Regions from separate parts of the Pseudomonas sp. ZS1P83 genome, predicted to be linked through region 3. Evidence: predicted binding sites of a transcription regulator. Region 3 holds the regulator's gene; each other region holds the start of a gene.
The links. Region 3 encodes FliA, which starts transcription of late flagellar genes. Its sites were predicted from a motif close to CTAAAGTTTNNNNNNNNNNNGCCGNTAA; they were not measured.
Positions count from the first base shown of each region.

Region 1: ACYZT0_RS11955 (methyl-accepting chemotaxis protein) is a predicted target of FliA. The motif match lies at 8,766-8,793, and genes of this name have one in related genera.
Region 2: motA (flagellar motor stator protein MotA) is a predicted target of FliA. The motif match lies at 3,672-3,699, and genes of this name have one in related genera.

Region 1 is NZ_CM142706.1:2,481,825-2,492,489, reverse strand. It holds gene ACYZT0_RS11995 (coiled-coil domain-containing protein) at 43-1,323, opposite strand; gene ACYZT0_RS11990 (hypothetical protein) at 1,370-2,122, opposite strand; gene ACYZT0_RS11985 (C39 family peptidase) at 2,156-2,836, opposite strand; gene ACYZT0_RS11980 (heme utilization protein) at 2,899-4,317, opposite strand; gene ACYZT0_RS11975 (adhesin) at 4,369-4,941, opposite strand; gene ACYZT0_RS11970 (hypothetical protein) at 4,943-5,380, opposite strand; gene ACYZT0_RS11965 (AAA family ATPase) at 5,711-6,235, opposite strand; gene pnuC (nicotinamide riboside transporter PnuC) at 6,232-6,795, opposite strand; gene ACYZT0_RS11955 (methyl-accepting chemotaxis protein) at 7,004-8,638, opposite strand; gene ACYZT0_RS11950 (undecaprenyl-diphosphate phosphatase) at 8,931-9,761, shown strand; gene ACYZT0_RS11945 (DUF1294 domain-containing protein) at 9,758-10,186, shown strand; gene ACYZT0_RS11940 (MmcQ/YjbR family DNA-binding protein) at 10,183-10,542, opposite strand; gene ACYZT0_RS11935 (LysR substrate-binding domain-containing protein) at 10,539-10,665, opposite strand, start outside.
Region 2 is NZ_CM142706.1:4,876,910-4,887,574, reverse strand. It holds gene ACYZT0_RS23035 (molecular chaperone) at 1-162, opposite strand, end outside; gene asd (archaetidylserine decarboxylase) at 326-1,186, opposite strand; gene ACYZT0_RS23025 (rhodanese-like domain-containing protein) at 1,205-2,020, opposite strand; gene ACYZT0_RS23020 (HDOD domain-containing protein) at 2,063-3,601, opposite strand; gene motA (flagellar motor stator protein MotA) at 3,768-4,619, shown strand; gene motB (flagellar motor protein MotB) at 4,623-5,651, shown strand; gene ACYZT0_RS23005 (hypothetical protein) at 6,651-6,920, shown strand; gene ACYZT0_RS23000 (toll/interleukin-1 receptor domain-containing protein) at 7,370-7,855, opposite strand; gene ACYZT0_RS22995 (caspase family protein) at 7,855-8,814, opposite strand; gene ACYZT0_RS22990 (TIR domain-containing protein) at 8,818-9,225, opposite strand; gene rsgA (small ribosomal subunit biogenesis GTPase RsgA) at 9,437-10,468, opposite strand; gene orn (oligoribonuclease) at 10,576-10,665, shown strand, end outside.
Region 3 is NZ_CM142706.1:985,158-995,822, reverse strand. It holds gene ACYZT0_RS04820 (chemotaxis protein CheA) at 1-690, opposite strand, end outside; gene ACYZT0_RS04815 (protein phosphatase CheZ) at 705-1,493, opposite strand; gene ACYZT0_RS04810 (chemotaxis response regulator CheY) at 1,516-1,887, opposite strand; gene fliA (RNA polymerase sigma factor FliA) at 2,056-2,796, opposite strand; gene fleN (flagellar synthesis regulator FleN) at 2,793-3,623, opposite strand; gene flhF (flagellar biosynthesis protein FlhF) at 3,740-5,068, opposite strand; gene flhA (flagellar biosynthesis protein FlhA) at 5,080-7,209, opposite strand; gene ACYZT0_RS04785 (hypothetical protein) at 7,458-8,135, opposite strand; one part of gene ACYZT0_RS04780 (IS3 family transposase) at 8,335-8,680, shown strand; one part of gene ACYZT0_RS04780 (IS3 family transposase) at 8,680-9,554, shown strand; gene flhB (flagellar biosynthesis protein FlhB) at 9,650-10,665, opposite strand, start outside.

The DNA.
Region 1 (10,665 bases), 1.5 Mb from region 3:
AAAAAACCCGCCAAAAAAGCGGGTTTTTTGTTGGGGGCCGGATTAGAAGTAGTACGGGAATTTCAGGCTGAAGGAAAAGTCTGGCGAGTCGTCGGTCAGACCGATGGACAGGTTGGGAACGATCGTCAGGTTATCGGTGGCTGCCAGGGTCATGCCGATGTTGAAGTTGGCCGAGTTGTAATCGCTGTTGGAAATCGATTGCCAATCGCCACCGTCCGGTTTGATCTTGCTCTTGCGGGCGAACTGATCGGTGAACGAGAACGACATACTCATCTTCTCGTTCAAGGCGAATGCAATGCCGGCGCCGACCTGCCAGGAATCGCCCAGTTTCACGTCCCCGCGCACCTTGGAGCCGACCTGAGGGCTGATGTCGCTGAAAGAGTCTTGCATGTTGTAGGTGTAGGCCAGGCTGCCGAACAGCACGGCCGGGTCGAAGGTCTTGACCAGCGAGATACCCGGGGTGATCGACCAGATACCATTGCCGGTAGGCAAGTCCTCGGGTACCGAGAGGTTATCGTTGTTCGGGTCCTTGATCAGCTTGATGCCGTATGGATCCTTACCGGTTGGCGCCTTGACGCGCAGTGTAGCGACCGCGTCGGGCAGGCTGGCCGACTCATCCAGAAATTTGTAAGCAACGCCAAAGTTCACATCGCCGATGGTCGGGTCGCGGGTAACGGTTGAGTCCGACGTCACCGGGCCAGCGCCACCTGCGCCACCGGAGGAATACGTTGATTCGCGATAAACTACGGGGACGTTAATATCGAACTGCCAGCGTTGTGCCACGTTGTAGCGGCCGGTCAGGTCCAGTGTCCAGTTATCCGCCTTGATACGGTCGATATCGATGTTGCCAAGAAAAATCGAGTCCAGTGCCAGAAAGCCATTGAGCGTCAGCGCACGGGTATCGTAGTGCGTGTAGGTCACGCCCGTTTCGAGGCTGAACTTGCCGCCACCGAAGAAGCCGCTGGCTTCGTCATACAGGTTGGAAACGCTTTGCGCAGGCTCCGAATCATCCTTGAGCGATTGGCCATATGAACTGCCTGTGGTTCCCGGCGCACCGGCGGCCACCGTCTGGCCACCCTTGGTCGTTTCGGCAGGGGATTTGGTCAGGCGTTTGGGAGCCGGTGTTGCAGGTGTTTCTTCGACTTGGCGAACGCGTTGCTCGAGTACCATCAGCGCGTTCTGTTGTGCTTCGTAACGTTGTTTCAACTCCATGAGTTCTTGTTTTAGTATTTCGACCTGGGGGTCCGGTGCTGCGTGTAGCAGTGCCGCCGGGGCCAGGCTACTCAAACAAACGATAGCTCTGAACGTTAACGATCGGTGCATAGGTTAGCCGTCCCTTCTGACTTCATCTGATGAGACTGAGCGTAGATCAGAATCCGAGAGTGCGAAGGCCTTTGAGCTGGTCCAGGTTGCCGTTCAGCGACCCGCCTGTCGGTCCGTTGTCACGCAGCACGACATTGAGGGACGTGAAGTTGCTGACCTGGTTGCCACCGCCGAGCAAAGTCGTGTTCTGCATCAGCCCACCCTGTGCCAGACGTTGTTCGGTACTCCCCTGGTTATTGTTGGCCACGATGTTGAGTTGCACACCCGTACCGGTCGAGGAAATGCTCAGCGAGCCGGCGCCATTGGCGCCGCCCAACGTCGAGCCTGCGGCCAATGCCTGGCCTTGCTGTTGCGTTGCTGGCGCTTGGCTAGCCTTTGTAACGTTGATATCAACGTAGTTGTAGGCAGTGTTATGGTCGCCGGCAGCACGCACGACTTGAGTGACGCCTTCGGTGCTGTTGAGGCCGCTGCCGCCAGTGACGGTACCGGTACCGGTGCCGGTGCTTTGCGAGCGCGCTGAGCCATTACCTTTTTCGTTGATTATCGATACATAGAACTGTGGCTTGATGGTCGATTGTTGAATTTGCATCGAGGAAGTTGCCCCGATCACTTCACCGTTGGCATTTTGCCAAGTGCTGGTCATGACAATGCCGAAACTGATGATCCGTCCCGGCATGACATAGCGGCCTCGCAAGGTCGCCAATTCCTGATCATTCAGTTCAATGGGTTTTAACGTCTGTGCATGGGTCGGCAGGCTGGCGGCCAGGCAAATCATGGCCAGCCAGATTGGAGTCTTCATTGGATACTCCCGGAGCATCGTGCTCCCTTGTTATTAGAAGAAGTCGCTTTGGATGAATCCGAAATCCATCAACTCTGCGTCTTGCACCGGGCTGAAGGTGTTGATGCGGTTCTTGGCGGTCAGTGGCAGGGGAGGGGCGAGCAACGCATTGGTTTTGTCGTAGCCCTGGCCGATGACGGCAAAGATGATGCCGTTCCAGCCTTTTACAAAGTCGTCGACTTTGTAACGTTTATGACCGAGTACCGGATCTCCGATATAGACCCAGCCCTGATGGACTCTTTGCATGACCACAAAATGTTTGTAACCACGGATATCCATGAGTACCACCACCGGAATTCTGATCTCGCTCAACGTTTCCGGCGCTACCCGGTAGCCACGGGCTCGCATGCCGATACTTTCCACGTAGCGCTTCATGTCGAGCATGGAAAAGCCCTGGACGCGGACAAGATCTTGATCGGACTGTGACAGCATACCTTCGATAATCTGTTCTTCTTTCACGTCCAGCCAATAGGCCTGGCGCAATATCGTCGCCAGCGCAGCCGCGCCGCAACTGAAGTCGGTTTTCTGTTGCACCAGGTCGGCAAACTTGCGCTCACGCACGCTTTGGATCGGCTTGAACACCACCGCGCCGCCCGGCAGGACGGAAAGCGGCAGTTGTGCAGCCTCGATCACACTGGCCACGCAAAGCAAAAATGCCAAGGCGATAATACGCATAGTGGGACGCCTTCTGGTTGTGTTGAAAAAAGGCCCCCATAGGGGGCCTCCAGAGACAGCAATTAGAACGATTGGTTGGAGATGGCCAGCGAGTTGCTTTGTTGGTTACCCACACCGGCAGCCACGTTGACGCCCAGGTTGCCACTGCCGCCATTCACCGAACCGCTCAGGGTTGCAGTGTTGGTCACAGGGTTGGCCCAGCCAGTTGGAGTCAGCACTTGATAGGAATAGGTGTTGCTCAAATCAAATGAACTGCTCTCACTGAAGCTTCCCGCTTTTGCGAACTCGGATTCGGACGATTTACTGCCCGATTTTTCGAACGAGGAGGCGTTCGATTTCTCGAACGATTTATCGAACGATTTTGCGAACGAGGAATCGCTCGATCTGTCGTACGAGGAGTCGCGCGATCTGTCGTACGAGGAATCGCGCGATCTGTCGTACGAGGAGTTGCGCGATACATCAAGCGTTGCGTCGAGCGATGCGTTAAGCGATGCGTCGGAAGACCGGCTGCGGGTGCGATCGCCATTGCCGTTATTAAAGGTAACGGAACTGGAAGCCGCCGCAGCAGCGTCCAAAGTAGCGCTCAAGGAAGCACTCAAAGAAGCACTCGAAGAACCGCTTGCATTACTGCTGTTAGAACCGCTCGCAGTACTGCTGTTGGAACCGCTCGCATTGCTGCTCTTAGAACCGCTTATATCAACGCTAAGGGAACCGCTGGAATTAGAGCTCTTGGAACCGGCCGCGGCCCAGCTCGAAGAAGCGCTTTCACTGCCGCTAGCCTCAAATGACTTATCTTTAGAGAAACTACCGCTGGCCGTGTTCGTAACGGTAATCGTATCCACACGGAAGGTCCGATCAGCCTTGTTATCCACTGTCAGGCCAGGACCGCTTTGATTGGCAGAGGCGGTGGCTGTTGCGTTACCCAGCGGGGCATTGGAGTTGGCAATTGCCATGGTGTTTTTCTGTTGGTTGAGGTCGCCGCCAGCAATGTTGATGCCCATATTGCCGCTGCTGCCATCGCCAGATCCGCTCATCACGGCAGAGTTTGTGGTGCCATAGTTCCAGACCTTGTTGTTGTTGCTGTATTGCGTGACTCGAGCGGTGGCTTCGGAAGTGCCGAACACGAAGCTGTTATCGAGACTGGAGGTGGAGCCAGCGTTTGCGATGGCGGCCGCGTTGTCTTGTTGGTTGCCGGCGCCTGCTGCCACGTTGACGCCGACGTTGCCGCTCGCGCCTGAGCCAGAGCTGCTCATCTCGGCTGAGTTCTTAGTCCCTTCGTTGTAGATGCGGTTGCCGGTACTGTTCTGCCTATCGTTCGCATTGGCGGTCGCGTCGGTATGGATCCATGTTGGAGGAGGGGTGTGGTGACCGTTATGACCATTATGGTGACCACGTCCATCGGTCTGTCCAGCTTGTGCAGCAACAGCCAAGACCGCAGCGATTGCAAAAACCAGAGGCTTTATTGCCATCGAAGGTTTCATGGTGATTCTCCGTACTTATTTTAGGTTAAGTGTTGTTCTTACCTGTTTGGGTCAATCCGTGACCCGTACGCTCAGGATGTTGGCAGTTCGGTTTCCCACCCCGGCGCTCTGATTCAACTGGATCACCCCACGGCTACCGGTGAAGGCCTGATCGCTGGTAGCGACCTGGCGATAGCCTGGTGCAGAGTCAGTTGGATCGGAGTTGGTGATCAGCGTCACGTTCTGTTGCCTGAGGACGCTGTCGTCGATACTTTGCGGCTGTTTACTGATGCTTATCCGCAGGGCATTGGCTTGCTGGTTGCTGGCGCCCGCGCTTTGGTTGACGCCTAGTACGCCGTTGCCGTGGCTGAAGGAGTCGCCTTGAATGTTGGATCGAGCATCGATCCTGGGGTCGACGCGCGTACGCAGCCGTTGGCGAATCTGTGTGCTAGCACTGGCATTGTTGCCAATGGCGATGGCTCGGGCGTTGGCCTGTTGCTGCTGATCGCCCGCAGCCTGGTTGACCGAGAGGTTGCCTTGGTACTGCATGCCCGAACCGTCGATTTCGGCGTTATTGATGACGGGAGGTTGGGCAAAGGTCGATGCACTGCAAAACATGGCGATAATCAGCAGCGTACGATTCATCTTAACGGTCTCCCGTTATGACTTTCAGAGCACCCAAGCCTTGTTGGATGTTTGAATTGACCATGTTGGCAATACCGTTGCCCGAATTTCCCGAACGTCCAGCGGGGAGGTTGGAAAGCTGGGTCTGGTTGGTGATATCGCCGCCCAGGTTGCTGGAGCCTTGAGCGATCAGGCGGGAGATGCCTGCTCCACTGGCGACGCTGGCAAAGTCGCCGTCGCTCAACTCGTTCGTTTGTCTGAGGATATGTTGGGACGGGTTGGCATTGGCGGTCGTGGGGTTAGGGTCGGGCATCACCGGCGGACGCGTTGCCATGCGCGGTTGGACATCACGTTTGATAATAATGACGCCGTTGTCAGCCTGTACAGGCAGGCAGAAACTTGAGCCCAGTGCGAATCCGATCAGCAGTACGCTATAGATGCTTTTATCAAATTTCCCCACGGCGGCAATTCCTTCTGTAAGTAGAACGCTGGCCCTTATCAGCGTTGCGAGGAAGAGAGCAGAAGGTGTGCCGGTTTTTGTTTTTCTTTTAAAAACAGTTGGTTGGCTTTAATTTTCGAGGTCGTCAAAAAATTTTGTAACGCCACTGACACAGAGCCGCGCAAAAGCGCCGTCCATGCTGGCGGCATTGCTCGCTAAGGGCGCTGAAGGCAGGTTGTATCAGTGGATTAACATTTTCTTGCCGGCGTGCTCGGGTCGCTTTAGCTCGCTGGTTTGCGCAGGGGTGGGTGTTTCAGGAATGGACATTTGCGGCAGGGCGGGGTGCCCCTGTCAGGCTTTGAGCAAGCGCGTCACAGCTTCGAATGCCACGTCCTTGCGCTGTTTCCAATCACCTTGCAGCACCTGGCAAGGCTGGCGGTGCAGTTCAAGCCATTGGCGGCTGGCCTGGAAAAACGCCTGGCGTTCTGCCAGTTGCGGTTGGCAACGCTGCCCGTCGTCATGCCAGGCCACGGTTTCAGGGCTCAGCAGCAAATGCATGTCGTAGTGCCGTGCCAGCAGTGCTTGCTCGATCCACGTCGGGCAAGCGCCAAACAAAGTGCGACTCCAAAGGATATTGCTTAGGAGGTGCGTATCTAGAATCAACAGTGACGGTTGTTTGGAGCGTGCGTCATCTTCCCAAGCCAGCTGGCCATGTGCTATGGATGAAATGTCTTCGTAGCAGGTTGCGCGGGCTTCACTTTCGATGAAATACCGAACGTACTCACCGACCAATATGCCGCCAAAATTGGCGTGAATTTCACTCGAAAGCCAGCTTTTGCCGCTGGATTCCGGTCCTGCCAGCACCAATACCTTCATGGGCACAGCAGCGGATCGCTGCGCCATGTGCGCCAGCCTTGAATGGCCAGGAGGGTGAACAGACCATACAGGGCAGCAGTCAGGTACATTCCCTTGTACAGGAACAGGCCGACGAAAATACAGTCCAGGACGATCCAAAGCGGCCAGCACTGCACGCGTTTTTGCGCCATCCATAATTGCGCCACAAGGCTGAAGCCCGTCAGCGCGGCATCGAGCCAGGGTTGGGCGGCATCGGTCCAGTTCGCCATTGCAGCACCCAGCAACAAACTGCCGACTGCTCCAGTGATCAGGCCGAAAGCGACCGATTTACCGTCGAGTTGGCTGACTTGCCGACCCTGATGCGCGTCCCCCGCACGCGTCCATTGCCACCAGCCATAGAGTTGCAACGCGGCGTAGATCACCTGCAGCAGCATGTCCGAGTAAAGCTTCACCTCAAAAAAGATCCAGCTATAAAGCAGCACCATGACCAGGCCGATCGGCCAGCACCAAGGGTTCTGTTTGACCGTCAACCAGACGGCAATGACACCGAGGGCAGCGGCAAACAGTTCAAGCCCGGACATGGAGGTTCCTTGGGGGAAATCGAAGAGAGGGCGGATTGTACCCAGATTGTGGCGAGTGGGCTTCTGTGGCGAGGGGACTTGTCCCCGTTCGGCTGCGAAGCAGTCGTAAAAGCTTTGGGACCGCTTCGCAGTCCAACGGGGACAAGTCCCCTCGCCACAACAGCTCCTAACCAGAACAGCCTCACCACAGCGTTTAGCGTTTATCTTGTTAAACGCGGAACTGCTTGAGCAGACCGTTCAACTGCTCACTCAATTCCTTCAGGTGAACGCTGGCCACGCTCGAGTGTTCGGCCGCCAGCGCCGTGCTGTGGGACAAACCGGCTGCCTGGGTGACGTTCTGGTTGATGTCCTCGACCACATGCGCCTGTTGCAAGGTCGCGCTGGCGATGGAGGCGTTAAGCCCGTTGAGGTTGCGCAGCGCCTGGCCAATGGCATTCAGGCTTGCACCGGCCAGGCCGGCCTGCTCGATGGTCAACTGTGATGCACGGCTGCTGTCGCCGATCACTTTGACCGCCGCTTCGGAATGACTTTGCAGGCGCTCGATCATCGACTGGATCTCGGCCGTGGACTTCTGGGTACGCTGGGCCAGCAGTCGTACTTCATCGGCCACCACCGCAAAACCGCGACCTTGCTCGCCGGCCCGGGCGGCTTCGATGGCCGCGTTGAGGGCCAGCAGGTTGGTTTGCTCGGCGATGGAGCGGATCACTTCGAGGACGCTGCCGATCTGGGTGCTTTCGGCGGCCAAGGTGCGAATCACTTCCACCGCCTGATCGATAGTCGACGACAACTTGTCGATCTGTTGCAGGCTGCCATCGATATTGACCTGGCCCTGCTGCGCCTGAGACTCGGCATCGCGCATTTCGCTGGCGGCGTGCTCGGCGTTTTTCGCAACATCGTGCACGCCATACGTCACTTCATTGATGGCAGTGGCCACCAATTCCATTTGTTGGGACTGCTGCTGGCTACGTTGCTGAGCCTGGGTGGCGTCGTTGCCCAGTTCCCTGGACGACTGGCCCAAGGCACTGGCCGACACTTGCAGTTCTTTGATCACCAGTCGCAGCTTGGCGGTGAAGGCGTTGAAGTGTTGTGCCAGTTGCGTGACTTCATCCTGGCCATGGGTGTCGAGGCTGCGGGTCAGGTCGCTCTCGCCGCTGGCGATGTTGGCCATGGCGTTCACGGTTTCCTGCAGTGGACGCACGATGCTGCGAGCAATCAGGATCACCAGTAGCGCCATGATCAGGGCAATTACCAGTCCCACGAACGAGGCCTTCCAGACCTGGCCATAGAACTCGGCCTGCATGTCATCGATATACACGCCCGAACCGATCACCCAGCCCCAGGGTTCGAACAGTTTGACGTAGGACGTTTTTTCTACCGGCGCGCTGGCTCCCGGTTTAGGCCAGCGATAGTCGATGGTGCCGGCGCCCTTGGACTTGGCGACGGCGACCATTTCGTTAAACAGGGCAAAACCATCCGGGTCGCGGATCGCCGAGAGGTTCTGGCCATCGAGTTTCGGGTTGGCCGGGTGCATGATCATCACCGGCGTCAGGTCATTGATCCAGAAGTAGTCACTCTGGTCATAGCGCAGACCGCGAACGGCTGTCAGTGCCTGCTTCTGCGCGGCATCGCGGGTGAGCGTGCCGGCGGTTTCGAGGTCGTGGTAATAGGTCAGAATGCCGCTGGCGGTTTGCACTACATGCTGGGTTTTTTGAGCCTTGGCGTGGTAGAGGTCGTCGTGAATCTGCTTGAGCATCAAGACGCCCAACGTCATTAGCATCATCACGGCCACGATCAAGATGAGCCACAAACGTCGGCTGATCGACATACTGCGCAAGCTGTTCATAACGCTGTCTCTCCGGTTTCTTTTTCTTGTAATAAATGATCGCCAGCATCCAACCACACTTTGCCGATCGGTCATATCCGACCCAAGTCCAATAACGCGGCAGCGCTAATCAGACTTGTCTGATAGGATTTCGGCCCCGCACGGAAAAACCTGAATCCAAGTTGATTTTTCACGGAATTTTTACGGTTTCGTCTGGATTCTGTGCGCGCGGGACTTCAGCTACGCTGATCGCAGTGAACGCTCTGACAAATATTAACGGGGCATGCTTTTGCGCATCGCTTTTGGGGGATTGATGGATCTTTGGACGGCCTTGCAGGCATTGATTTTAGGCGTTGTAGAAGGGCTGACGGAGTTTTTGCCCATTTCCAGTACCGGTCACCAAATCATTGTGGCGGACTTGCTCAACTTCGGTGGCGAACGGGCGATTGCTTTCAACATTATTATTCAGCTGGGGGCGATTCTGGCGGTGGTGTGGGAGTTTCGCCGCAAGATCCTCGAAGTGGTGACCGGTTTGCCAACGCAGCCCGGCGCTCGCCGCTTTACCGCAAACCTGTTGATTGCCTTCATGCCGGCCGTGGTGCTGGGGGTGATTTTTTCCGATTTGATCCACGAGTACCTGTTCAACCCGATCACAGTCGCTGCGGCGTTGGTGGTGGGCGGGATCGTCATGTTGTGGGCAGAAAAGCGTCAGCATGAAGTGCATGCCGAAACCGTTGATGAGATCACCTGGAAAGACGCCCTTAAAGTCGGCTTCGCCCAGTGCCTGGCGATGATTCCCGGGACGTCACGCTCTGGCTCGACCATCATTGGTGGCCTGCTGTTCGGGCTGTCACGCAAGACCGCTACCGAGTTCTCGTTTTTTCTGGCGATGCCGACCATGGTCGCTGCCGCGGTGTATTCGGGCTACAAATACCGCAACCTGTTCGTACCGTCTGATTTTCCGGTGTTCGCGATCGGCTTCGTCACCGCCTTCATCTTTGCAATGATTGCTGTCAAGGGCTTGCTCAAGTTCATCGCCAGCCACAGCTACGCAGCGTTCGCCTGGTATCGCATCGCGTTTGGCCTGGTCATCCTGGCCACCTGGCAGTTTGGTTGGGTTGACTGGGCCGCGGTCAAATCATGAATGACGCCAGCACGCGCAACAACCTCGGACGCAAGCCCGGTGGAGAGATCCAGAAACTGCGGCTGAAACTGCTGGTGTTCGCGGTGCTGTGCGCGCTGCCGCTGTTCGGCTCGATGTCGTTGTGGCTGCGCGGGATTTCGGTGATTCCCCTGGCAGCGTACGGGATCGTCAGCGTGCTGGCGTTCTTTCTGTACTGGAGCGACAAACGCAAGGCTCGTGCCGACAATTGGCGCACACCAGAGAACGTGCTGCATGCGGTGGAACTCGCCGGCGGCTGGCCGGGCGCCGTGCTGGCGCAGCAGCTGTTTCGGCACAAGACGCGCAAAGTGTCGTTTCAGCTGATCTTCTGGGTGATCGTGCTGCTGCACCAAGTGTTCTGGATCGATCAACTGTTTCTGGGTGCAAATCTGCTGGCGCTGTTTTAAAGCAGCAGTCCGACCTGGGTACGCTTGGGCAACTTGCTCACCACCAGTTGATGGGAACGTTGCAACAAGCCTTGCAGCTCTTCAGTGCCCAAAGGGTAGGGCGTTTCCATGATGATCCACTGAGCCCGCGCCAGATACGGCGCCGGGCGGATTCCCGGGCGGTCGCAATGACCGAGGAACAAGTCCTTGTCGACCTTGAAGGCCAGGGAGTCACCCCGCAGATTCTGCAAGGCGAACATCTTGTTCCCCGCAATCGAAAACACCCGCACGCCGCCCCACTTGTAGTCTTCCCGCGCACCCGGCAGCGCGAGACAGAATCGCGCGACGTCCTCTTCGCACATACGTCCAGCCTTCATATCAGTCGGTCCCCACAGGCATTGAATGATTCGATCAAATGGTCGAGCCAGGCGCGTACGGCCGGCATCACCCCGCGTCGATGAGGGTAGACCGCTTGCAGCCAGCCGCCAGGCAGCGACCAA
Region 2 (10,665 bases), 2.4 Mb from region 3:
GCTCAAGCCTTGATACAGCTGGCGGGCGGTTTCGCCGATGTTGGCTTTGGGCAGATTGGCGATCCAGCGCTTGAGATCGCGCGGGGTGGCTTCACAGAACGACAGGCGCGCGTGCATCGGGATGGGGGCGCGTAGCAGCAGGTGGGGGCTGGTCTCATTCATGCCGTGGAAACTCCAACCAGTAAATGGGCAGTGAATGATCCGACTGTAGCACCTAAGGCAGCGAACGGTATTTTTGACATGCTGGCCACCTGTAGGAGCACGGCTTGCCGGCGAAGGCGATCTCAAGGACGCCTTCGCCGGCAAGCCGTGCTCCTACAGGGAATCAAGCGTTTGGCAGGCCCATGCCTTGGCCCATCTGCACCGGCGAACCGGCCGCCAGCTCTTCAGCCCACTTCACTTGATCAGGCCCGAACAGCACGACTGCGGTCGAACCCAGTTTGAACCGGCCCAGTTCTGCACCTTTCTCCAAATGGATTGGCGCACGGGCAGCTTCGTCGTAGCGGAAGGTTTTCAGCTCGCGTTTTGGCGGCGTGACCAGCCCGGCCCAAACGGTTTCGATCGACGCCACGATCATTGCGCCCACCAGCACCACGGCCATCGGCCCGCGTTCAGTGTCGAAAATGCATGCCACACGCTCGTTGCGGGCGAACAGTTCCGGAACGTTTTCCGCGGTGGTCTGGTTGACCGAGAAGATCCGGCCCGGGATGTAGACCATCTCGCGCAGGGTGCCGGCCAGCGGCATGTGCACGCGGTGGTAGTCCTTCGGCGACAGGTAGATGGTGGCGAAATCACCGCCCATGAACGGCGCTGCGTTGGCAGCGTCGCCGCCCAGCAATTCCAGCACGCTGAAGCTGTGGCCCTTGGCCTGGAACACGCGACCGTGTTCGATCGGGCCGAGTTGGCTGACCGCGCCGTCGGCCGGGCTGAGGATCGCGGCTGGCGTCTCGTCCAGCGGGCGGGCGCCGTCCTTCAAGGCACGAGTGAAGAACGCATTGAAGTGCTCGTAGGCGGTCAGGTCTTCGACCAGCGCCTGCGACATGTCCACCTGATAACGCTTGGCGAACCAGGCGGTGAAGGCATTCTTGAACCAGCGCACGCGGCATTCGGCAATGCACCCGGCCAGTCGCGACAGCAGGTGATGGGGCAGCAGGTATTGGCTGAGGATAAACAAACGCTTATTCATTAACTGTCCTTAAAAACCTTAAATCTCTACGGGCGTATCGGGGTGGTTGCCCCATTCGCCCCAGGAACCGGCGTAGCCTTTGACCCGCGGATAACCGAGAGCCTTGGCCACCAGATAGGTGAAGCCAGAACGATGGTGAGTCTGGCAGTGGGTAATCACTTCTTTGTCTTTACTGATCCCGAGTTTTTCCAGGATCTGCGGCATGTCGGTGCGGATGCGCAGGTGGCGCGACTGATCCATGCCCGCGGTCCATTCGAAATTGACCGCGCCGGGAATGTGCCCGGCCTTGGCCGCCAGGACTTTCTCGCCGGAGTACTCCAGTGGCCCGCGTGCGTCCCAGATTGCCAGGTCGGCGGCACCGAGACGGCTTTGCAGGTATTCGCGGGTGGCAGTGGGTTCGTCGTGCAGGGTCAACGCAACCGGGCCGCCAACCGCTGGCGGGATCTGGATCGACATTGGCAAACCTTCTGCCAGCCAGGCCGGCAGCCCACCGTCGACATAGTGGTAGTGGCTGTGGCCGATGACATCCAGAAGCCAGATAAAGCGCCCGGCCCAACCGCCGCCTTCGTCGTCATAGACCACGTAGACTGCGTCCTTGTTGTGGCCCAGTTCGCCGAACAACGCTTCGAGTGCCGCTTGCGGCGGCACCAGTCCCGGCGCAGGCGCCTGACCGAGTTGCGTGCGTTTCGGATCGACGAAACGCGCACCGGGGATATGCCCTTCGGCATAGCGGGCGCTGCTGGTCAGGTCCACCAGAATCAGTTCGCGGGCGTCGAGACGCGGGAGCAAGTCGCTCGGCTCGATGACCAGCGCCAAGCCAGAGAAGTCAGACATGTGAGGTCTCCAGAGCACAAAGGGGAGGATTGTAGCGCAGCCTTATTGGCCACGGGAGCTAAAGCTGTGTAGTGCCTTTTCGATGCACTGCGCGGTTTTACCGAAGGCTTGCACGGTGATTTCCGAGAACGGCCCGCCACCCTGATCCGCCGCCACAATCATGATGACCCGGCCGTTATTGACCAGTGAGCGTAGCAGCAGGTGTTCGCCACCGAACTGTGAGCGCAGGCTGGCCGGCAACAGCGCCGAAAATTGCGCATTGTTGTCCGGTGTCAGTCGGACTTGGGCCTGTTGCGAGAGCAGGCGCTGCAGCACGGTGCTCTGGCTGACAATCAGGTTCAGGCCGGCCGCTTCTTTCGGCAGCCCGGCGGTTTGATGCACTCGCAGATTGACGTGAGTGCGGTCGGCCATCAGGATCATCACTCGACGCATGCCGCACGCAACCAAAGCGTCCCGGGCAGACGTGGTCAAGTGCATGGCATTGGTGAATCGACTCGGCTCCACCAGCAACTCGGCGCACTGCCTGCGCCACTTCGCCAGGTCTTCGGCGGTCGGCGCCGGAGCCGGCAGCAAACCGGCGTGAATGCGGTTTACGCCCCATGGCCAGATCAGCGACACAGCCGGGTGCCAAAGGTCTGGCATAGCGTGATGGCGGGCGCTGTTGGCGGCCTGTTGGTGCAACTGCTGCTGCACTTCATCCATCGGCATTTGCAGGTAAAGGCTGGTCAGATACTGCCAGCGATCACTGTGAGGGCTGTCCCAGGCGTGTTGTGCCGACAGCGCCAGTCCGTTGGCCAGCAGCACCGTATTGGCTGGTTGATTGAGCCAGCGGCGCAGGGTCGGATCGTCATCGAGGCGGTTCTGCTGGCGCAGTGGATGATCACTGTCACGCGCGATGCGCAGCACTTTCACCAGCTCACGCTGCTCGTTGAGCAACAGCCGATAACCCTGCTGCACCCAGATCGGCAGGCGCCAGATGTCCACGAGCGCCAGACAGATTTCCAGCAGGCGTGCGCCGAACAATTGCTTCTCGACTTTGCCCGCCGATTCACCTTTATGGATGACCCGCAGCTCCCACTCTTCGAGCAGCTGCGGATGGGTCAACGCCATCGGCCACAGCGGCGAGAGAAACAGCAGGCTGCCCCAGTGAATGTCCTGCCACAGCCGGGCCAGGCGACTGGCGAAAAAACCGTTGGCCTGTTGAGTCGCGTGCTGGCTGATCAGTTGTAACTGACGCAGGGCAACCGGGATGTTGGACTGAGGTTCGGCGGGCAGGCGGGCGAGCAGCTCTTCGGTGCGCTTCAAACCGAGGCGATTGATCGCCACCTCAAGGTTTTCCGCAGGTTCCGTCATGCTGCCATGGGTGTGGCGGTTGGCTTCGCGAATCACGCTCAAGGCCAGCGCGGGGCTGTCCTGTATCAGTTCGGCGATATCGCGCAGGGAGCTGCGACTGTTGGCGATGGCCTTGCAGACACGGTCATGACTGGCTTGCGGAACCGGCAGGCGCACGCCATCGAGAAGCTTGACCCAGCCTTCGAGAGTGGTCGGTTTTGGAGTTGGAACGTTCGTTTCGTTAGCCATGGTTGGACGCGATCATCGTCTGCATTACCTATGCCCGGAGCGGGCCAAATTGGCTTTTCGCCTGAACTGGCTATAGTCTGGCGCAGTTTTGCCGATAAGTAGAAGAAGAGATTTTTTAACTTCCGAATATGACCTTGAACCCGACTCAGTAAGTGCTCTCCTACCTATGGCTAAATTAATCGGCATCATCGTCGTATTCGCGAGCGTGCTCGGCGGATACGTGCTTTCCCACGGCAAAATTGCGGCCCTGATTCAGCCCTTCGAGGTGATGATTATTGGTGGTGCGGCCCTTGGCGCGTTCCTGCAGGCCAACCCCGGTTACATGACCATGCACGTGCTCAAGAAATCCTTGGGCATGTTCAGTTCGCGTTTCAGCCACACGTTCTATCTGGAAGTGCTGGGTCTGATCTACGAGATCCTCAACAAGAGCCGCCGCGAAGGCATGATGGCCATCGAAGGCGACATCGAAGATGCCTCCGCGAGCCCGATCTTTGCCAAGTACCCGACCGTGCTCAAAGACGATCGCATGACCGCGTTCATCTGCGATTACCTGCGCATCATGTCCTCCGGCAACATGGCTCCCCATGAGCTTGAAGGCCTGTTCGACATGGAGCTCTACAGCCTCAAGGAAGACCTCGAGCATCCATCCCACGCAGTGAACGGCATTGCCGACGCCATGCCCGGTTTCGGTATCGTCGCGGCGGTACTCGGTATCGTGGTGACCATGGCCTCTCTGGGCGAAGGCGACCAGAAATCCATCGGCCTGCACGTGGGTGCTGCACTCGTCGGTACCTTCTTCGGTATTCTCGCGGCGTACGGTTTCTTCGGCCCGCTGGCCCATTCCCTGGCCCACGATGCCAAGGAAGAACTGAACGTCTACGAAGCCATCAAGGCCTCGCTGGTCGCTTCCGCTTCCGGCATGCCGCCGTCGCTGGCGGTAGAGTTCGGCCGCAAGGTTCTGTACCCGGCGCACCGTCCTAGCTTTGCTGAGCTGGAACAAGCGGTTCGCGGTCGCTAAGCCATGGAAAATAACCAGCCGATAATCATCAAGCGCGTCAAGCGCATCGCCGGCGGGCATCACGGGGGCGCCTGGAAAATCGCCTTCGCGGACTTCGCGACGGCGATGATGGCGTTCTTCCTGGTGTTGTGGCTGCTGTCCACCGCCACACCCGAACAGAAGATCGCCATCGCCGGTTACTTCAAGGACCCGGTCGGCTTTTCCGAAAGCGGCACGCCGTACATCATCGACCTGGGCGGCACGCCGACCCTGGCGCCGGAAAACACCCTCAACCCCGAGGTGAAATCCCAGCCGCAGCCAGACAAGGTGACCATCGACGCCGAGCAGGTTGAAGGCATGGCCGAACAGGTCGAGAAGGAACGTCTCGAGCTGCTGCTGCAAGAACTGCAGAACAAGGTCGAAGAGAACCCGCAACTCAAAAAATTCAAAGACCAGATCCTGTTCGAGATTACGCCGGACGGTTTGCGCATCCAGATCGTGGACGCCGAAAACCGGCCGATGTTCGACTCCGGCAGTGCCCGTCTGAAGCCGTACTTCGAAGACATCCTGCTGGCCATGGCCGACACCATCAAAGCGGTGCCGAACAAGATCAGCATCAGCGGCCACACCGATGCCAAGCCGTACACGGGCACCGGTGACTTTGGTAACTGGGAGCTCTCGGCCAACCGTGCCAACGCTGCACGTCGTGCGCTGATCGCCGGCAGTTATCCGGATTCGCAGGTGGCGCGCGTCGTGGGTTATGCCTCGTCGGCGTTGTTCGACCGCGAGAAACCGTTCAATCCGGTCAATCGCCGAATCGACATCGTGGTGCTGACCAAGAAAGCCCAGCGCGCCATCGAAGGTTCGCAAGGTGCGGAACCGGCTCCAGAGCCGTCGCAAGGGCAGGGTGGCCCGGGCGAAGTGCCCGCCACACCAGCCGACCCGAACGCGTTGCCGGCGGATAAAGAACCGTTGCCGGCGCATGAGCTTCGCGAGCGCTTGAATCTGTTCGATAGCCCGGCACCGAAGCCGGGTGAGCCACCGAAGCAGTGACCCACAAAAAAGCCGACAGCGATGTCGGCTTTTTTTTGCGGCCTTCACTGGTTTGGAAGCCACTTTATTTTCAGCGTGGGCACGGTCCCTGTGGGAGCTGGCTTGTCGGGTCGCTGCATCGCTGCGATAGCGGCCTTATGGCCGGCGTGAGTTTTGGTGTGTACATATCCATTCCTGCGGTAACGGCCCCCTATGGTTTCGCTTTTACAGCGAGTCACTTGGAAAAGCGCCAAGTAACCAAGCGCTCTTGCCCCTTTCGTTCGGTGCCTCGCTAAGGCTCGGCATGCCCGCGTTCCGGTCCTGCTCCGTGGGCCCGCCGCCATCGGCCATCCATGGCCGGGGGCGGCTAACCCGGCATCCATGCCGGGTTGCCCACTGCGCAGAACCTCCACTCGGCCTCTCGAGGGGGCGTGCACCGCAACAGCACCGCGAAGCGAGCTAACGCTCGACCTCGTTGTTTGGTGGTGTACGCGTTCCCTTGTAGGAGCCGGCATGCTGGCGATGGTCGTTAACGATAACGCGCGTGAACTGGTTAAACGCGGGGCACTTGAGTCTATCGACAGCAAGCCGGCTCCTACAGGTATTGCGTTATCTGTGTTTTCCCGGACTTCACGATGAGCCTTTTTTGCCTGCAAGAAAAAATTTACATCTGCCTGATCGCGGTAAAAATCAAGGAATGAGGGCATGTCCGAGAAAGGTGTAGGAAGTCTCCGAGACGTATAAACCGGGTTTTTCTTCGCTTAAGGCTCGCCTATAGTTTGTCCGTCGCCGACGAATCGGTGATCGACTTTAGCCGGTCGTATCAGATGATGCACAAGCGCCCGTATAATCGCGGCGCTTTTCGCTGCCTGGCAACTACATGTCTATGGTGGCTGTGCGTGGGACACCTTCGGGTGTACCGGGTCATCTGTCCGGTCGGCTAAACCCGCGCACAGCTACCACCTAATTCGTTTAGCCGCGAAAGGGTGGGAGCTTCACCTATCAGATGAGATTCAAGCCATGCCCAAATTCCACCCGCTACAAGGCAACTTCAGCGTCGGCCCGACGCTGTACATCGACACCGAAGCCCGCGCTTCCGATCTCCTCGAAACCGCCGTCCACCGACTCAAAGCCGCGCGTAATCTGCTCAACAGCGTCACCTGCCTGTGCGTCAAAGAAGCCGAAGGTCACGACCTTGAGCATTTCGCCAATGCTGCGCACATGTTGATCCAGGACGGCTGTGATGCCTTGGATGTGCTGGGCTGGAGGCTGGAAAAAGCTGCAAGCTGAAAATGAGAAAGCCGCGATGTTTGCGGCTTTTTTTCTCTCGATGTTTCACAAGCAGCCGAGACGGATTTCTGATTTTTAATTTCATATGAAGGCATTGGCGTGGTGTGCCGATCATGTTCGTGGCATCACGAAAATGATCGAGGTCGGCTAAGGTGGTCAGCGCCCGATCGAAGATTTCATATTCTCTTGTTATCCTTGCTACCGTTTGCCCGTTCGGCCTCCGGAGAGGCCGAGAGCGAGCACGCACCTGTGGGAGCGAGCCTGCTCGCGAAAAACTTCAGGACAACGCGTTCATTCAGGCAGCGCGGGTTCTCATAGTCGTCCATCTCGAGCAGGCTCGCTCCCACAGTTGATCGGCGTACAACTGGCTTTTCACCAGTCATCAGGCTGAGCGTTAGCTAGCCTTCAAACGGATATTCACCCAAGCAAATGCGGCAGTTTCGTGCGCGTCAAAAACCGCGACGAATACGCGTTTTGAGCTTGTCATGAAACACATCCGCATCCCGCTTATACACACTGCGAATCGCCTCACTAAAAGACTCCAGTCCCATCGTTCGACTGGACAGCGTCTCTTCCCGATAAGCATCAATAAAGAAATTGATGTCAGCATCGCCGCTCAATTTCGGCCATTTATCGAGATACAGCGGCAGGGCGTTCTGACCAGTCTGAAAAGAACAAATCCGCCGATTGCTGATCGTTGCTTCACCGATTTCAAACGGAACCCACCAGGACTGTGCCGTCTCCTGCGAGACCACCGCCAGCAAATGCGTGCAGTCGCTGATGTTGCGGGTGATGACGGCGGTGATGTCATCGGTTTGCTGGGATTCGGTATCCAGTACGTCGAGGTAGGTCTTGATGTTGGCCCGCACCAGGCGATCGTTGATGGTCATCGCCTGTGCGCGATCGGTGTGGCGGTAGCTGATAAACACTGGCATCAGAAGTGTCCCTTGATCGCGAGTTCGCGGTAATAGGCGCCGAGCGCGGTCAGGCGGCAGCCGGTGGAATGCATGGCGGCGAAGTACATGTGCTCGGCGTCGACCGGTTCGATCAGGCTGTGGCGATTGCACTTTTGCAGCTGGCTGAAAATCTCGCCGTTGTCGGGATCGAACGCGGCTGCGGTAGGTTCGTGACTGGGATCGAGCGGATACACATAACTGGGCTCCGGGAACCAGTCCTTGAGTTTGCGCAGGGTTTCTTCGGCGATCAGTGGCGCGACTTCGCGCAACGGCACAAATTGCGAGACGTTGGTCTTGAACACTGGCCGTTGTTCCCACGCGCCCAACGCATTGTCGACGAATGAATACACGCTGCCGGGAGTGACCTTGCCCAGTACGTTGGCGGCCCCACCGTGCAGCGCTTGCAGCAACAGGTCGGTAAACACGCCGTGGCCGCGTCCTTCGAGTGCAACCTGATCTTTTTTGCAGGCGGTGAGAATGGTCATGCCTTCGCCGATGACGCTGCTACCACCGCGTAACCCGCGCATTGCGGCGGCTGCGCCAGCCTGGCAGCAGTCGAGGATGATGATTTTGTTCTTGATGTGGGGGGCGTTGTCCGCCCAACTCAATATGTCGCTGATGCGAATACCATCGCCACCCCGTGCAAAGTCCTGAGGAATCAGCAGCCCCTCGTCGATGCTGGTATCGAATTGGCCATGGCCGGCGAAATACAGCAGCGCCACATCACAATCGCCGGAAAACAGGCTTTGGATGTGCTGCTTCATGGCCGTCAGCGAAAGGTCATCTTCGGCTGAGGTCAGCACCTTGCTGCTGAAGTTCGGCCGCCCGTTGGCGTGACGCTCCAGCACCGAGGCCATGGCCATCGCGTCGTTATTGCATCCGCTCAATGGAGAGACGTGGGCGTAATGGTTGATCCCGATGAACAATCCCTTGCGCATGGTTCAACCCGCCGCGTGAGTGCGAATGGCACTGATGATGCTGTTGGTGTTCCACGCACACTCCGCGTGCGCCGCCTGGCGTACCACCGTGGAAATCCGCTCCGCACCAAACGGCTTGACCGCAATAATCACCTTGTTCATGCGTTTGGCGATCTCGATTTCCTTGTTGATCCACTTGCTGTAGGTCGAATACATCCCCGCCATGATCAGCACTGCCGAGCAGGGCCGGATCTTGTTTTCGATGGCGGCTTCAAGTTGTTTGTCGGTCTGCGCGCCGATGATCGGGTTGTCCGTCGGCACTGAAAAATTTTTGAATGTGAAGCCGGGTTTGGCGTTGAGCAGCCGCACGAGGTTGTCGTGAGCGTGGGGGTAACTCCACGAGTGGCTGATGAACAAATGATAGGTTTGCATGGATGTCCCTCGGTATCGCCGGAGTGCGAAGAGGGCTTGAATGTATGCACTTGGATGGGCGCAACAAGGCCTGCGCGGTTAAAGAGACGGGTCCTTCAAACAGGCGCGCAAATGCCCTACAGAGATATCTGACGTTTAAAAGGCGGGGGATTTACAGGTCGCAACGAACAGCCCGCCGCCCCGTTTGCATCGGAGCGGCTGGAGTGTCTGTTTAATAGCTGGTTTCGGGCAAACTGGCGATGATCGAGCGATAACTGTTCATCCGTTGCTGCTGCACGCGGCCTTCTTCCAAGGCCTTGAGCAGGGCGCAACCCGGCTCGCGGTCGTGCTTGCAGTCGCGGAAGCGGCAGGTGCCGATCAGGTCGTTGAACTCGATGAAGCCGGCTTCGACATCGGCGCGGCTGACGTGGCCCAGACCGAACTCACGAATACCCGGGGAGTCGATCAACTCACCGCCACCGGGGAAGTGGAACAACCGCGCGGTGGTGGTGGTGTGAGTGCCCTGGCCGGACAGCTCGGACAGCGGGCCGACACGGGCTTCGACTTCAGGCAACAGGCTGTTGACCAACGAAGACTTGCCGACGCCGGACTGGCCGACGAACACGCTGATGCGCCCGTCCAGCTGTTCTTGCAGTTGCTCCATGCCGTTGCCGTGGTGCGCCGACACTTCCAGCACCGGGTAACCCAGCGTGCGGTAAACCGCCAGCAAGGCATTCAACGCCGGGGCGTTCTGCTCGTCGATCAGGTCGAACTTGTTGAGCAACAGCAGCGGCCGGATGCCCGCGTGTTCAGCGGCGACCAGGTAACGGTCGATCAAGTTGGCGTGAGGCTCGGGCAGTGGCGCGAAGACAATCACGATCATGTCGACGTTGGCGGCTACAGGCTTGAGCTGGCCACGGCTGTCCGGACGGCAGAGTTCGGTTTTGCGCGGCAGTTGCGCCACGATCACGCCGATGCCCTGGTTGCCGGCACGCCAGACCACCTGATCACCGGTCACCAGCGCAGGCAGGTTGGCGCGCAAGTGGCAGCGGAACACCTGGCCGGCCAAATCGCCATCGAGGGCTTCGACTTCGACCTGCACACCGAAGTGCGCGATCACCAGGCCGGTCTGTTCCGGACCCAGATCGCCACCCTCAAGTGCCTCGACAGCCGAGGACTCGCGTTTGGCGGCGCGGGCAGCGCGCTCGCCCTGAATCTTTTCGATGCGCCAGTTTTGACGACGATTGAGTTGGCGTTTGGCCATGGGTGTTCCGTATCAAGAATGCAGCGATTAGGTAAAACGGCCGCGAGTTTAGCACGCCCGGCCACCGGCCTAGGCTAAACTGCGCAGCATTGCCTAGGAGCCGACATATGCAAAACCCGCAGAATCTGATTTGGATCGACCTGGAAATGACCGGTCTGAACCCTGATACCGACGTCATCATCGAGATGGCCACCATC
Region 3 (10,665 bases):
GCTGTCGCCTGCCGCTTTCGGGGCAACCGGTGCGGCTGGCGCCGGAGCTTTCGCATCGACGGCGAACTGGCCTTTGCCGTGCAACTGATCGAGCAACGACTCGAACTCGGCATCGGTGATTTCGTCGCTGGCAGCGGCACTACCCGCTGGCAGTGGAGCAGCCGCCGGGGCCTCGGCCTGCGCCTTGACGGCGTTCAGCGAGTCCAGCAGTTGTTCGAATTCGTTATCGGTGATGTCGCCCGACTCGCTGTCGGCAGCCGGTATTTCGACCACGTCGGCAATCGGTGCGGCTTCTTCAGCTTTCGGCTCGGCCAGACGGGCCAGAGCTGCCAGCAATTCAGGCGTGGCCGCCGTGATCGGGCTGCGCTCGCGGACTTCGGTAAACATGCTGTTCACCGCATCCAGCGCTTCGAGAACCACGTCCATCAATTCCGAGTCGACGCGACGTTCACCCTTGCGCAGGATGTCGAACACGTTCTCGGCGATGTGACAGCACTCCACCAGCTCGTTGAGCTGGAGGAAGCCGGCGCCTCCTTTTACAGTGTGAAAACCGCGAAAAATTGCATTGAGCAAGTCCGCATCATCGGGTCGGCTTTCAAGCTCGACCAGCTGTTCGGACAGTTGCTCTAGAATCTCGCCGGCCTCAACCAGGAAATCCTGAAGGATCTCTTCATCGGCGCCGAAGCTCATGTGTAGGGGTGCTCCTAGAATCCAAGGCTGGAAAGCAAATCGTCTACATCGTCCTGACCGGACACAACGTCTTCTCTTTTATCGGCATGAATCTGCGGACCTTCACCCTGAGAGAGATGTTTTTGCGGATCTTTTTCAGCCAGCATCGCTTCACGGTCATGTTCGATGCCCGCAAAGCGGTCCACCTGACTGGCCATAAGTACGAGCTTGAGCAGGTTGCTTTCAACTTCGGTGACCAATTGGGTCACACGCTTGATTACCTGACCGGTGAGGTCCTGGTAATCCTGAGCGAGCAGAATGTCGTTGAGGTTGCTCGACACCACGCGATTGTCTTCGCTGCTGCGTGTCAGGAAACCATCGACTCGCCGGGCCAGTTCGCGGAACTCTTCAGCCCCGACCTCGCGACGCATGAACCGTCCCCAGTCGGCGCTCAAGGCCTGGGCTTCATTGCTCAGGCCGTTGACCAGCGGCGTGGCGTTCTCCACCAGGTCCATGGTGCGGTTGGCCGCGGCCTCGGTCAGCTTGACCACATAGCCCAGACGCTCAGTGGCATCCGTGATTTGTGACACTTCCTCGGCTTGCGGCATGTTCGGGTCAATCTGGAAATTGACGATCGCGCTATGCAGCTCGCGAGTGAGCTTGCCCACTTCCTGGTACAGGCCGCGGTCACGGGTCTGGTTGAGCTCATGGATCAGTTGCACGGCGTCGCCGAACCTGCCTTTCTCAAGGCTTTCGACCAGTTCGACAGCGTGTTTTTTCAGGGTCGACTCGAAATCGCCCTGTGAAGATTCGTTATGCTCCATAGCTCCCCCGTGGCGCAGTTTCTCAACCGATGCGTTCGAAAATCTTTTCGATTTTTTCTTTCAACGCCTGGGCCGTAAAGGGTTTGACCACATAGCCGTTAACACCGGCCTGGGCTGCCTCGATGATCTGCTCGCGCTTGGCTTCAGCGGTCACCATCAGCACCGGCAGGTGCTTGAGCTTTTCATCGGCGCGCACGTGGCGCAGTAGATCGATACCGGTCATGCCGGGCATGTTCCAGTCCGTTACCAGAAAGTCGATGCTCCCGCTGTTGAGGACAGGAATGGCAGTGGTGCCATCATCGGCCTCGACCGTGTTGGTGAACCCAAGGTCACGCAACAGGTTTTTTATGATCCGCCGCATCGTTGAGAAGTCATCAACGATGAGGATTTTCATGTTCTTGTTCAATTCGACCTCCAAGCAGTCTTAAACGCGCCCAGCACCTGGACACGCCATTTCGATCAATCCGGCAAAGCACTCAATGACTGTCTGGAGCACAACAGATCGGGACCCGTGTGGTTTCAACACCCCACCAGCCTCGTTCGCAGTGTCCCCACACTGCCTTCAGCGCGCTCGCCACTCCCCCAAACGCCCCCGCAAACGGGCCGCGCACTGGCTGTGTAACTGGCTGACCCGAGATTCGCTGACCCCCAGGACTTCACCGATTTCCTTGAGATTCAACTCTTCGTCGTAATACAGCGCCAACACCAGTCGCTCACGCTCCGGCAAATTGGCAATCGCGTCCGCCAGCGCCATCTGGAAGCGTTCATCTTCCAGATCGCGCGACGGCTCGAGATGAGCACTGGCGCCATCCTCGTGCAGCCCTTCGTGTTCGCCGTCCTGCAACAGATCGTCGAAACTGAATAACCGGCTGCCCAGGGTGTCGTTCAAAATCCCGTAATAATCGTCGAGACTCAATTGGAGTTCGGCCGCAACCTCGTGATCTTTAGCGTCACGACCGGTTTTAGCTTCAATCGAGCGAATGGCGTCGCTAACCATCCGGGTATTGCGGTGGACCGAACGTGGCGCCCAGTCCCCTTTGCGTACTTCATCGAGCATCGCGCCGCGGATTCGAATGCCCGCGTACGTCTCGAAACTCGCACCTTTGCTGGCGTCGTATTTGGTCGACACTTCAAGCAGGCCGATCATCCCGGCCTGAATCAGGTCTTCGACCTGGACACTGGCCGGCAGACGCGCCAGCAAGTGGTAGGCAATGCGCTTAACCAGTGGCGCGTAACGCTCGATCAGCTCGTACTGCGCGTCACGTGCCGAATTCTTGTAAAGGTTGTAACCGCTGGCTGTCATAGCACCGGTCCTGCCGTTTGTTGTACGAGGCGCTCGACGAAAAACTCCAGGTGACCACGCGGGTTGGCAGGCAATGGCCAGGTATCGACCTTCTGTGCAATGGCCTTGAACGCCAGGGAGCACTTGGAACGCGGGAAGGCTTCATAGACGGCGCGCTGTTTCTGCACAGCCTTACGCACGCTTTCGTCGTAAGGCACCGCGCCGACGTATTGTAAGGCGACGTCGAGGAAGCGATCCGTGACCTTGGTCAACTTGGCGAACAGGTTGCGACCTTCCTGTGGGCTCTGGGCCATGTTGGCCAGGACGCGGAAGCGGTTCATGCCGTAATCGCGGTTAAGTAGTTTGATCAGTGCGTAGGCATCAGTGATCGAGGTCGGTTCGTCGCAGACCACCAGCAAGACTTCTTGCGCTGCGCGAACGAAACTGACTACCGACTCACCAATGCCCGCAGCGGTGTCGATCACCAATACGTCGAGGTTGTCGCCGATATCGCTGAACGCCTGGATCAGGCCGGCGTGTTGGGCCGGGCTCAGATGAACCATGCTTTGAGTGCCGGACGCGGCCGGGACGATGCGGATGCCGCCAGGGCCTTGCAACAATACGTCGCGCAGCTCGCAGCGGCCTTCGATCACGTCGGCCAACGTACGTTTGGGTGTCAGTCCCAGCAGGACGTCGACGTTCGCCAGCCCCAGATCGGCGTCCAGCAGCATGACGCGCCGGCCGAGCTCAGCTAGAGCCAGGGACAAGTTCACTGACACGTTAGTTTTCCCGACGCCACCTTTGCCGCCGGTCACCGCGATCACCTGTACGGGATGCATGCTGCCCATGAATTTTCTTTACCTTGTCTTACTTAGACGGAGGCCACATTACTGGCTGCGCGTTCACAAAATGAACAATGCATGGCAGACCATCGATGTAGGTACAAAAACTGTTCATTAATACCTCAGCCGACCTGCTTGGTCGGGCTGTGGTAAATATCAGCGAACATGTCAGCCATGGCTTCTTCGCTGGGTTCTTCTTGCATTTGCACGCTTACGGCGCGACTGACCAACTGATGACGACGCGGCAGATGTAAATCATCCGGAATCCGCGGGCCATCGGTCAGGTAGGCCACCGGCAATTCATGACTGATGGCCAGGCTCAACACCTCACCCAGACTTGCCGTTTCATCCAGTTTAGTCAGGATGCAGCCCGCGAGGCCGCAGCGTTTGTAACTGTGATAAGCGGCCGTTAGCACCTGTTTCTGGCTGGTGGTTGCCAACACCAGATAATTTTTGGATTTGATCCCACGACCCGCCAGGCTTTCAAGCTGCATGCGCAGTGCCGGATCGCTGGCCTGAAGGCCCGCGGTATCGATCAGCACCACGCGTTTGCGCAGCAAGGGTTCCAGTGCCTGCACCAGTGACTGACCCGGGTCGACGTGAGTCACCGACACATTGAGGATCCGGCCAAGGGTCTTGAGCTGCTCCTGAGCACCAATACGGTAGCTGTCCATGCTCACCAACGCGATATTTTGCGCGCCGTACTTGAGCACGTAGCGGGCGGCGAGCTTGGCCAGAGTGGTGGTCTTGCCCATGCCGGCAGGGCCGACCATGGCAATCACACCGCCCTCTTCCAGCGGCTCGATTTCCGGTGTGGCGATCATCCGCGCCAGGTGCGCCAGCAGCATGCGCCAGGCCTGACGAGGTTCTTCAATATCGGTAATCAGCGCCAGCAAATCGCGTGACAACGGGCCGGACAAGCCGATGCGTTGCAGGCGACGCCAAAGATTGGCCTGGGCCGGACGGCTGCCTTGCAGCTGATTCCAGGCCAGGGAGCCGAGTTGCACTTCCATCAGTTCGCGCAAACTGTTGAGTTCGAAACGCATCGAGTCGAACGCCCGCGAGTCCACACCACCGGAGGCTGGCGCAGCGGCCGGTGCAGGACGACGGGGTTCGGCGTAGGTCGGTTCGATCAGCGGCTCGGCGGCGGTCAGTGGCAGGCCGGCGAACAACTGGCGATTGGTGCTCTTGTCGCTCTCGCCTTCGCCTCGCAGGCTCAGTTCGGCCTGGGCGGTAACGATCCGCGACTGGGTCTTGCGCAGCTCGTCTTCGAGTTCCATGTTCGGAACGCGCGGGGCCAGCGCCGATAATTTGTAATCCAGGGCAGCCGTCAATTCGACACCACCGGCGATCCGGCGGTTGCCAATGATGGCGGCATCAGCGCCCAGCTCATCACGAACCAGTTTCATGGCCTGACGCATATCGGCGGCGAAAAAACGCTTAACTTGCATAAACCACTACCTCAGCCGTTGGGCCCTACTGTCGCAACGATGGTCACTTGCTTGTTGTCAGGAATTTCCTGATACGCCAACACGTGCAAACCCGGGACTGCCAGTCGGCCGAATCGCGACAGCATCGCGCGAACCGGACCGGCTACCAGCAGAATCACCGGTTGACCCTGCATTTCCTGGCGCTGCGCCGCATCGATCAACGAGCGTTGCAGTTTCTCAGCCATGCTTGGCTCCAGCAGAACGCCCTCTTCGGAGCCTTGTCCTGCCTTCTGAAGACTATTGAGCAATATTTGTTCCAACCTTGGCTCCAGGGTGATCACTGGTAGCTCGGAGTCAGTGCCTACAATGCTTTGGACGATTGCGCGGGATACGCCGACGCGCACGGCGGCCACCAGCGCGGCAGTATCTTGACTCTTGGCGGCATTGTTGGCGATGGCCTCGGCAATGCTGCGAATGTCCCGTACTGGCACCTGTTCGGCCAGCAAAGCCTGCAAGACTTTGAGCAGCTGCGACAGAGACACCACGCCAGGCACCAGCTCTTCAGCCAGTTTTGGCGAGCTTTTAGCCAACAATTGCATGAGTTGCTGCACTTCTTCGTGACCGATCAACTCGCTCGAGTGCTTGTACAAAATCTGGTTCAAGTGGGTTGCCACTACTGTACTGGCATCGACCACGGTGTAACCGAGGGATTGCGCCTGGGCACGCTGGCTGATTTCGATCCAGACCGCCTCCAGACCGAAAGCCGGATCTCTGGCGGTAATGCCATTGAGCGTCCCATAGACCTGCCCCGGATTGATCGCCAGCTCGCGGTCCGGGTAAATCTCCGCTTCGGCCAGGATCACCCCCATCAGGGTCAGGCGATAGGCACTTGGCGCCAGGTCGAGGTTGTCACGGATATGCACGGTCGGCATCAGAAAGCCCAGATCCTGCGACAGCTTCTTGCGCACACCCTTGATCCGTGCCAGCAACTGACCACCCTGGTTGCGGTCCACCAGCGGAATCAGCCGGTACCCGACTTCCAGGCCGATCATGTCGATCGGGGTGACGTCGTCCCAGCCCAGCTCCTTGGTTTCCTGGGCGCGGGCCGGGGATGGCAGCAGCTCTTGCTGACGCTTGACCTCTTGCAGGGCCTGCACCTTGACCACGTTCTGCTTCTTCCAGAACAGGTAAGCACCGCCGGCCGCCAGGGCCGCCATGCTGAGAAAGGAGAAGTGCGGCATGCCGGGCACTAGGCCCATCACCGCCATCAGGCCTGCCGCGACGGCCAACGCTTTTGGCGAGGCGAACATCTGGCGGCCGATCTGCTTGCCCATGTCTTCCGAGCCGGAAGCACGGGTCACCATGATCGCCGCCGCTGTCGATAACAACAGTGATGGCAATTGCGCCACCAAACCGTCACCGATGGTCAACAGCGCATAAACCTTACCGGCGTCGCCGAAGCTCATGCCGTGCTGGAAGATGCCGACGGCCATGCCGCCGATCAGGTTGATGAACAGAATCAGCAGGCCGGCGATGGCGTCACCGCGAACGAACTTGCTGGCACCGTCCATGGAACCGTAGAACTCGGCTTCCTGGGCGACTTCCATCCGGCGCAATTTCGCCTGATTTTGATCGATCAGGCCGGCGTTCAAGTCGGCGTCGATGGCCATTTGTTTACCGGGCATCGCATCGAGGGTGAAACGTGCGCTCACCTCGGAAATCCGCCCGGCACCCTTGGTCACCACGACGAAGTTGATGATCATCAAAATCGCGAAAACCACGATACCGACCACGTAGTTACCGCCGATCACCACCTCACCGAAGGCCTGGATCACCTTACCGGCGGCGGCATGGCCTTCCTGACCGTGGAGCATCACCACCCGCGTGGACGCCACGTTCAGCGCCAGCCGCATCAGCGTTGCCACCAGCAGAATCGTCGGAAACACCGCGAAATCCAGCGGCCGCAAGGCGTAGACGCACACCAGCAGCACGACGATGGACAAGGCAATGTTGAAGGTGAAAAACACGTCCAGCAGGAACGGCGGCACCGGCAACATCATCATGGCCAGCATGACCAGCAGCAACAACGGCACACCCAGATTGCCCCGACTTAAGTCGGCAACGTTTGTGCGAGCACTGTTGAGTAACTGAGAGCGATCCACCGGTTTTCCCCGTTCCTTTAAAGCAAACTTTTGACGCCTGAAGCAGGCGCAAAGCGGCTACTGCAAGAAGCCTTCCAACTTTTGCGGGGGGGTTCGAATCGGAGAGAATTAACAAGGACTTGCCGCCCCGGACGGCCGGTGCAGCCTCCGCGCGCGGGATATCCGTACAACAGGCCAAACGGCCCGTGATTGCTCCGGGTTTCAGTCCAAAACCACGGGCACGGGCACGGGCACTCGAAAGGCTAAGGTCAGCTCGCCGTCAGGATCTGCTCTTCCTGGATATCGCCGAAGCTCAAGTCTTTGCCGACCATATACCGCGTATTGCGGAGCATCTGCACGTCACCGATCGGCACAATATCCTCTTGGGCATACCCCAGAATCACAATCGAGGCAGGTGATCTCGGCTCTTCGAAGACATTTAGTCCATCCCTTAACCCGTGGTCCTGCATTAGATTAAGCGCCCACTGAAATGGAATGACCGGCAAATCACTGATCTGGATTTCACCATTTTCCAACATGAAGTCCTGCTTGGCAGTCAACAGCAGCTGTCCACCGGCGATTTCGAATGTCGGCTTGCTATAACGTCTGCGCAGGTTTCCGTCCAGCCAGCCGTCAAAATAGAAACTCGAATGGGTAAACCGTTTGAACAATTTTTCATTGTTATGGATCTTGCCCGCCTCATCTCCAAAATAACTCTGAGAGTGGTGATAAGCCAACCCCGTCAACTCAGGCCGGATGGCATTGAAATGCTGGTTGAGATAACCCGGAATGTAAGTATTTGCAGTTTCCTTAAATAGATCAAAATCCAACGAAAGCTTAAAGGTGACTGTATAGCCGATCTCTTTTTTTTCGGGACGTTCTTCCAGCACACCGGAAACAAACTCTAACTTCATACCTTGCAGATTTTTGTACGGAACTCGATCCATGACTCTAATCCTCGAAAACCTTAAGAGACACCTATTGGCGATACCCTCACCACACTCGGAAACAGGCGCATTAATCGGGGAAAATCCCCAAGGCATGACAACGCTTCAGAGGACTGGCGTCTACTGTCATGAACGAGCCCCATGAAAGACAGGACACCGTTTCCCCCTTACGATAAGGGATAGGCAAACGGTTATGTTTATGACTAATAGCAACGATAAGAGTGGGGAGCTTTTGGGTCAGGAGCGGCGCCGCCGCTGGAGCCCAGAGCAAAAACTGGCCATGGTTCGCGAGAGCCTTGAGCCCGGACAAAGCGTTTCGGTGGTGGCCCGGCGCAACGGCATAAATGCCAACCAGCTGTTCCTGTGGCGCAAGCTTTACCAGGACGGCAGCCTGTCGGCGGTCAGTGCTGGCGAGGCCGTGGTGCCGGCCTCCGAGCTGAGTGATGCGCTCAAGCAGATCCGTGAACTGCAACGGATGCTGGGCAAGAAAACGATGGAAGCAGAAATCCTCAAAGAGGCCGTGGAGATTGCCCGGTCGCGAAAATGGATTGCGCACTCACCCTTGTTGCCGGGGGACGATCAGTGAAGCTGGTCAGCGAATGTCTCGGTGTGGCGCGCTCGCAATTAACGGTTCGAATCAAGCAATCGGTATCGCCCAAAGTACGGCGAAGCAGGCCTGTGGACGATGCTGCGCTGGTGGTCGAAATCCAGCAACAGGTCAGCGAGCTTCCCAGCTATGGCTACCGTCGTGTCTGGGGATTGCTGCGTCGCGCCCGTGAAACCCAGTTGCTGCCAGCGATCAACGTGAAGCGGGTTTACCGGGTGATGCGTGACCACAACCTTTTGCTTGAACGCCGGATCAAACAGCCCGGCGTGCCGCGTCGGCACGAAGGCCGTATTGCCGTGGAAACCAGCGATACGCGTTGGTGCTCGGACGGCTTTGAGTTCCGCTGCGAGGACGGCGCAAAACTGAGCGTGACCTTCGCCCTGGATTGCTGTGATCGCGAAGCCATCGGCTGGGTCGCCAGCCCGACCGGGTACAGCGGCGATGATATCCGCGACTTGATGCTGGAAAGCGTGGAGAAGCGCTTTGGTGATCAACTGCCCACCACGCCGGTACAGTGGCTAAGCGATAACGGCTCGGCATACACGGCCGAACAGACGCGCCTGTTTGCTCGGCAGATCGGTTTGCAACCGGTGACCACACCTGTGCGCAGTCCGCAGAGCAACGGCATGGCAGAGAGCTTTGTGAAGACGATCAAGCGTGATTACGTGGCGCACATGCCCAAGCCTGATCGGGAAACAGCGTTGCGTAACCTGGCCATTGCCTTCGAACACTACAACGAGCAGCATCCGCACAGCGCCTTAAACTATCGCTCACCGAAAGAGTTCAGGCGCTTGGCGGCAGCAACAATTTAACGGGGAGTTGGTGTCCGGTTTTGTAGGGGCAAGTCCATGTCAGAACTAACAGGTAAGCGGTGTTTTCAGACAGACGGAAGAATCTGTGGGAGAAATCAGGAATCGCGCCGCAAGTCCGGCGGGATCGGCAGATCGCCCTTGAGCGGATCCGGGCGCTTGCCTTTGCCGGCGCGGTGCTGGCGGATCTGGTAGACGTAAGCGAGCACCTGGGCGACGGCAAGGTACAGCCCGCCAGGGATTTCCTGATCAAGTTCGGTGGAGTAGTAGATCGAACGCGCCAGCGCTGGCGACTCAAGCAGCAGCACTTCGTTGGCCACAGCGATTTCACGGATCTTCAAGGCCAGGAAGTCGCTGCCCTTGGCGATCAGCATCGGTGCCCCGCCCTTGTCCGGATCGTACTTGAGCGCTACGGCGTAGTGGGTCGGGTTAGTGATGACCACATCGGCGTCGGGGATCGCCGCCATCATCCGGCGCTGGGACATGTCGCGCTGTAGCTGGCGAATCCGTTGTTTGACCTCCGGCCGCCCTTCCTGATCCTTATGCTCGTCGCGCACTTCCTGCTTGGTCATCAGCAGTTTCTTGTGGCTCTCCCAGAGCTGCACTGGCACGTCCACCGCTGCGATGATGATCAGCCCGCAAGCCATCCACAAAGTGCTCCAGCCGACCACTTGCAGGCTGTGGATGATCGCCTGGTCCAGCGGTTCGTGCGCAATGCGCAACAGGTCGTCGATGTCGGCAGACAACACTGCCAGGGCTACGAACAACACGATCAGGAATTTTGCAAAGGCCTTGATCAGTTCTACCAGGGCTTTGGTGGAGAACATCCGCTTGATGCCGCTGAGGGGATTCATGCGGCTGAATTTGGGCGCCATGGTGCTGGCCGAGAACAGCCACCCCCCCAGAGAAATCGGGCCTATCAACGCCGCCAGCACCAGGGAGATCATAATGGGCTGAATCGCCCACAAGGCAATCTGCCCGGAGTGCAACAGGTAGGTCGCCATCGAGCGCTGATCCAGAATCACTTCCCGTGACAGCGAGAAGTTCATGCGCATCAGCTCCATGAGATCCTGAGCCAGGGCACCGCCGAAAATCAGCAACGCGCTGGCACCGA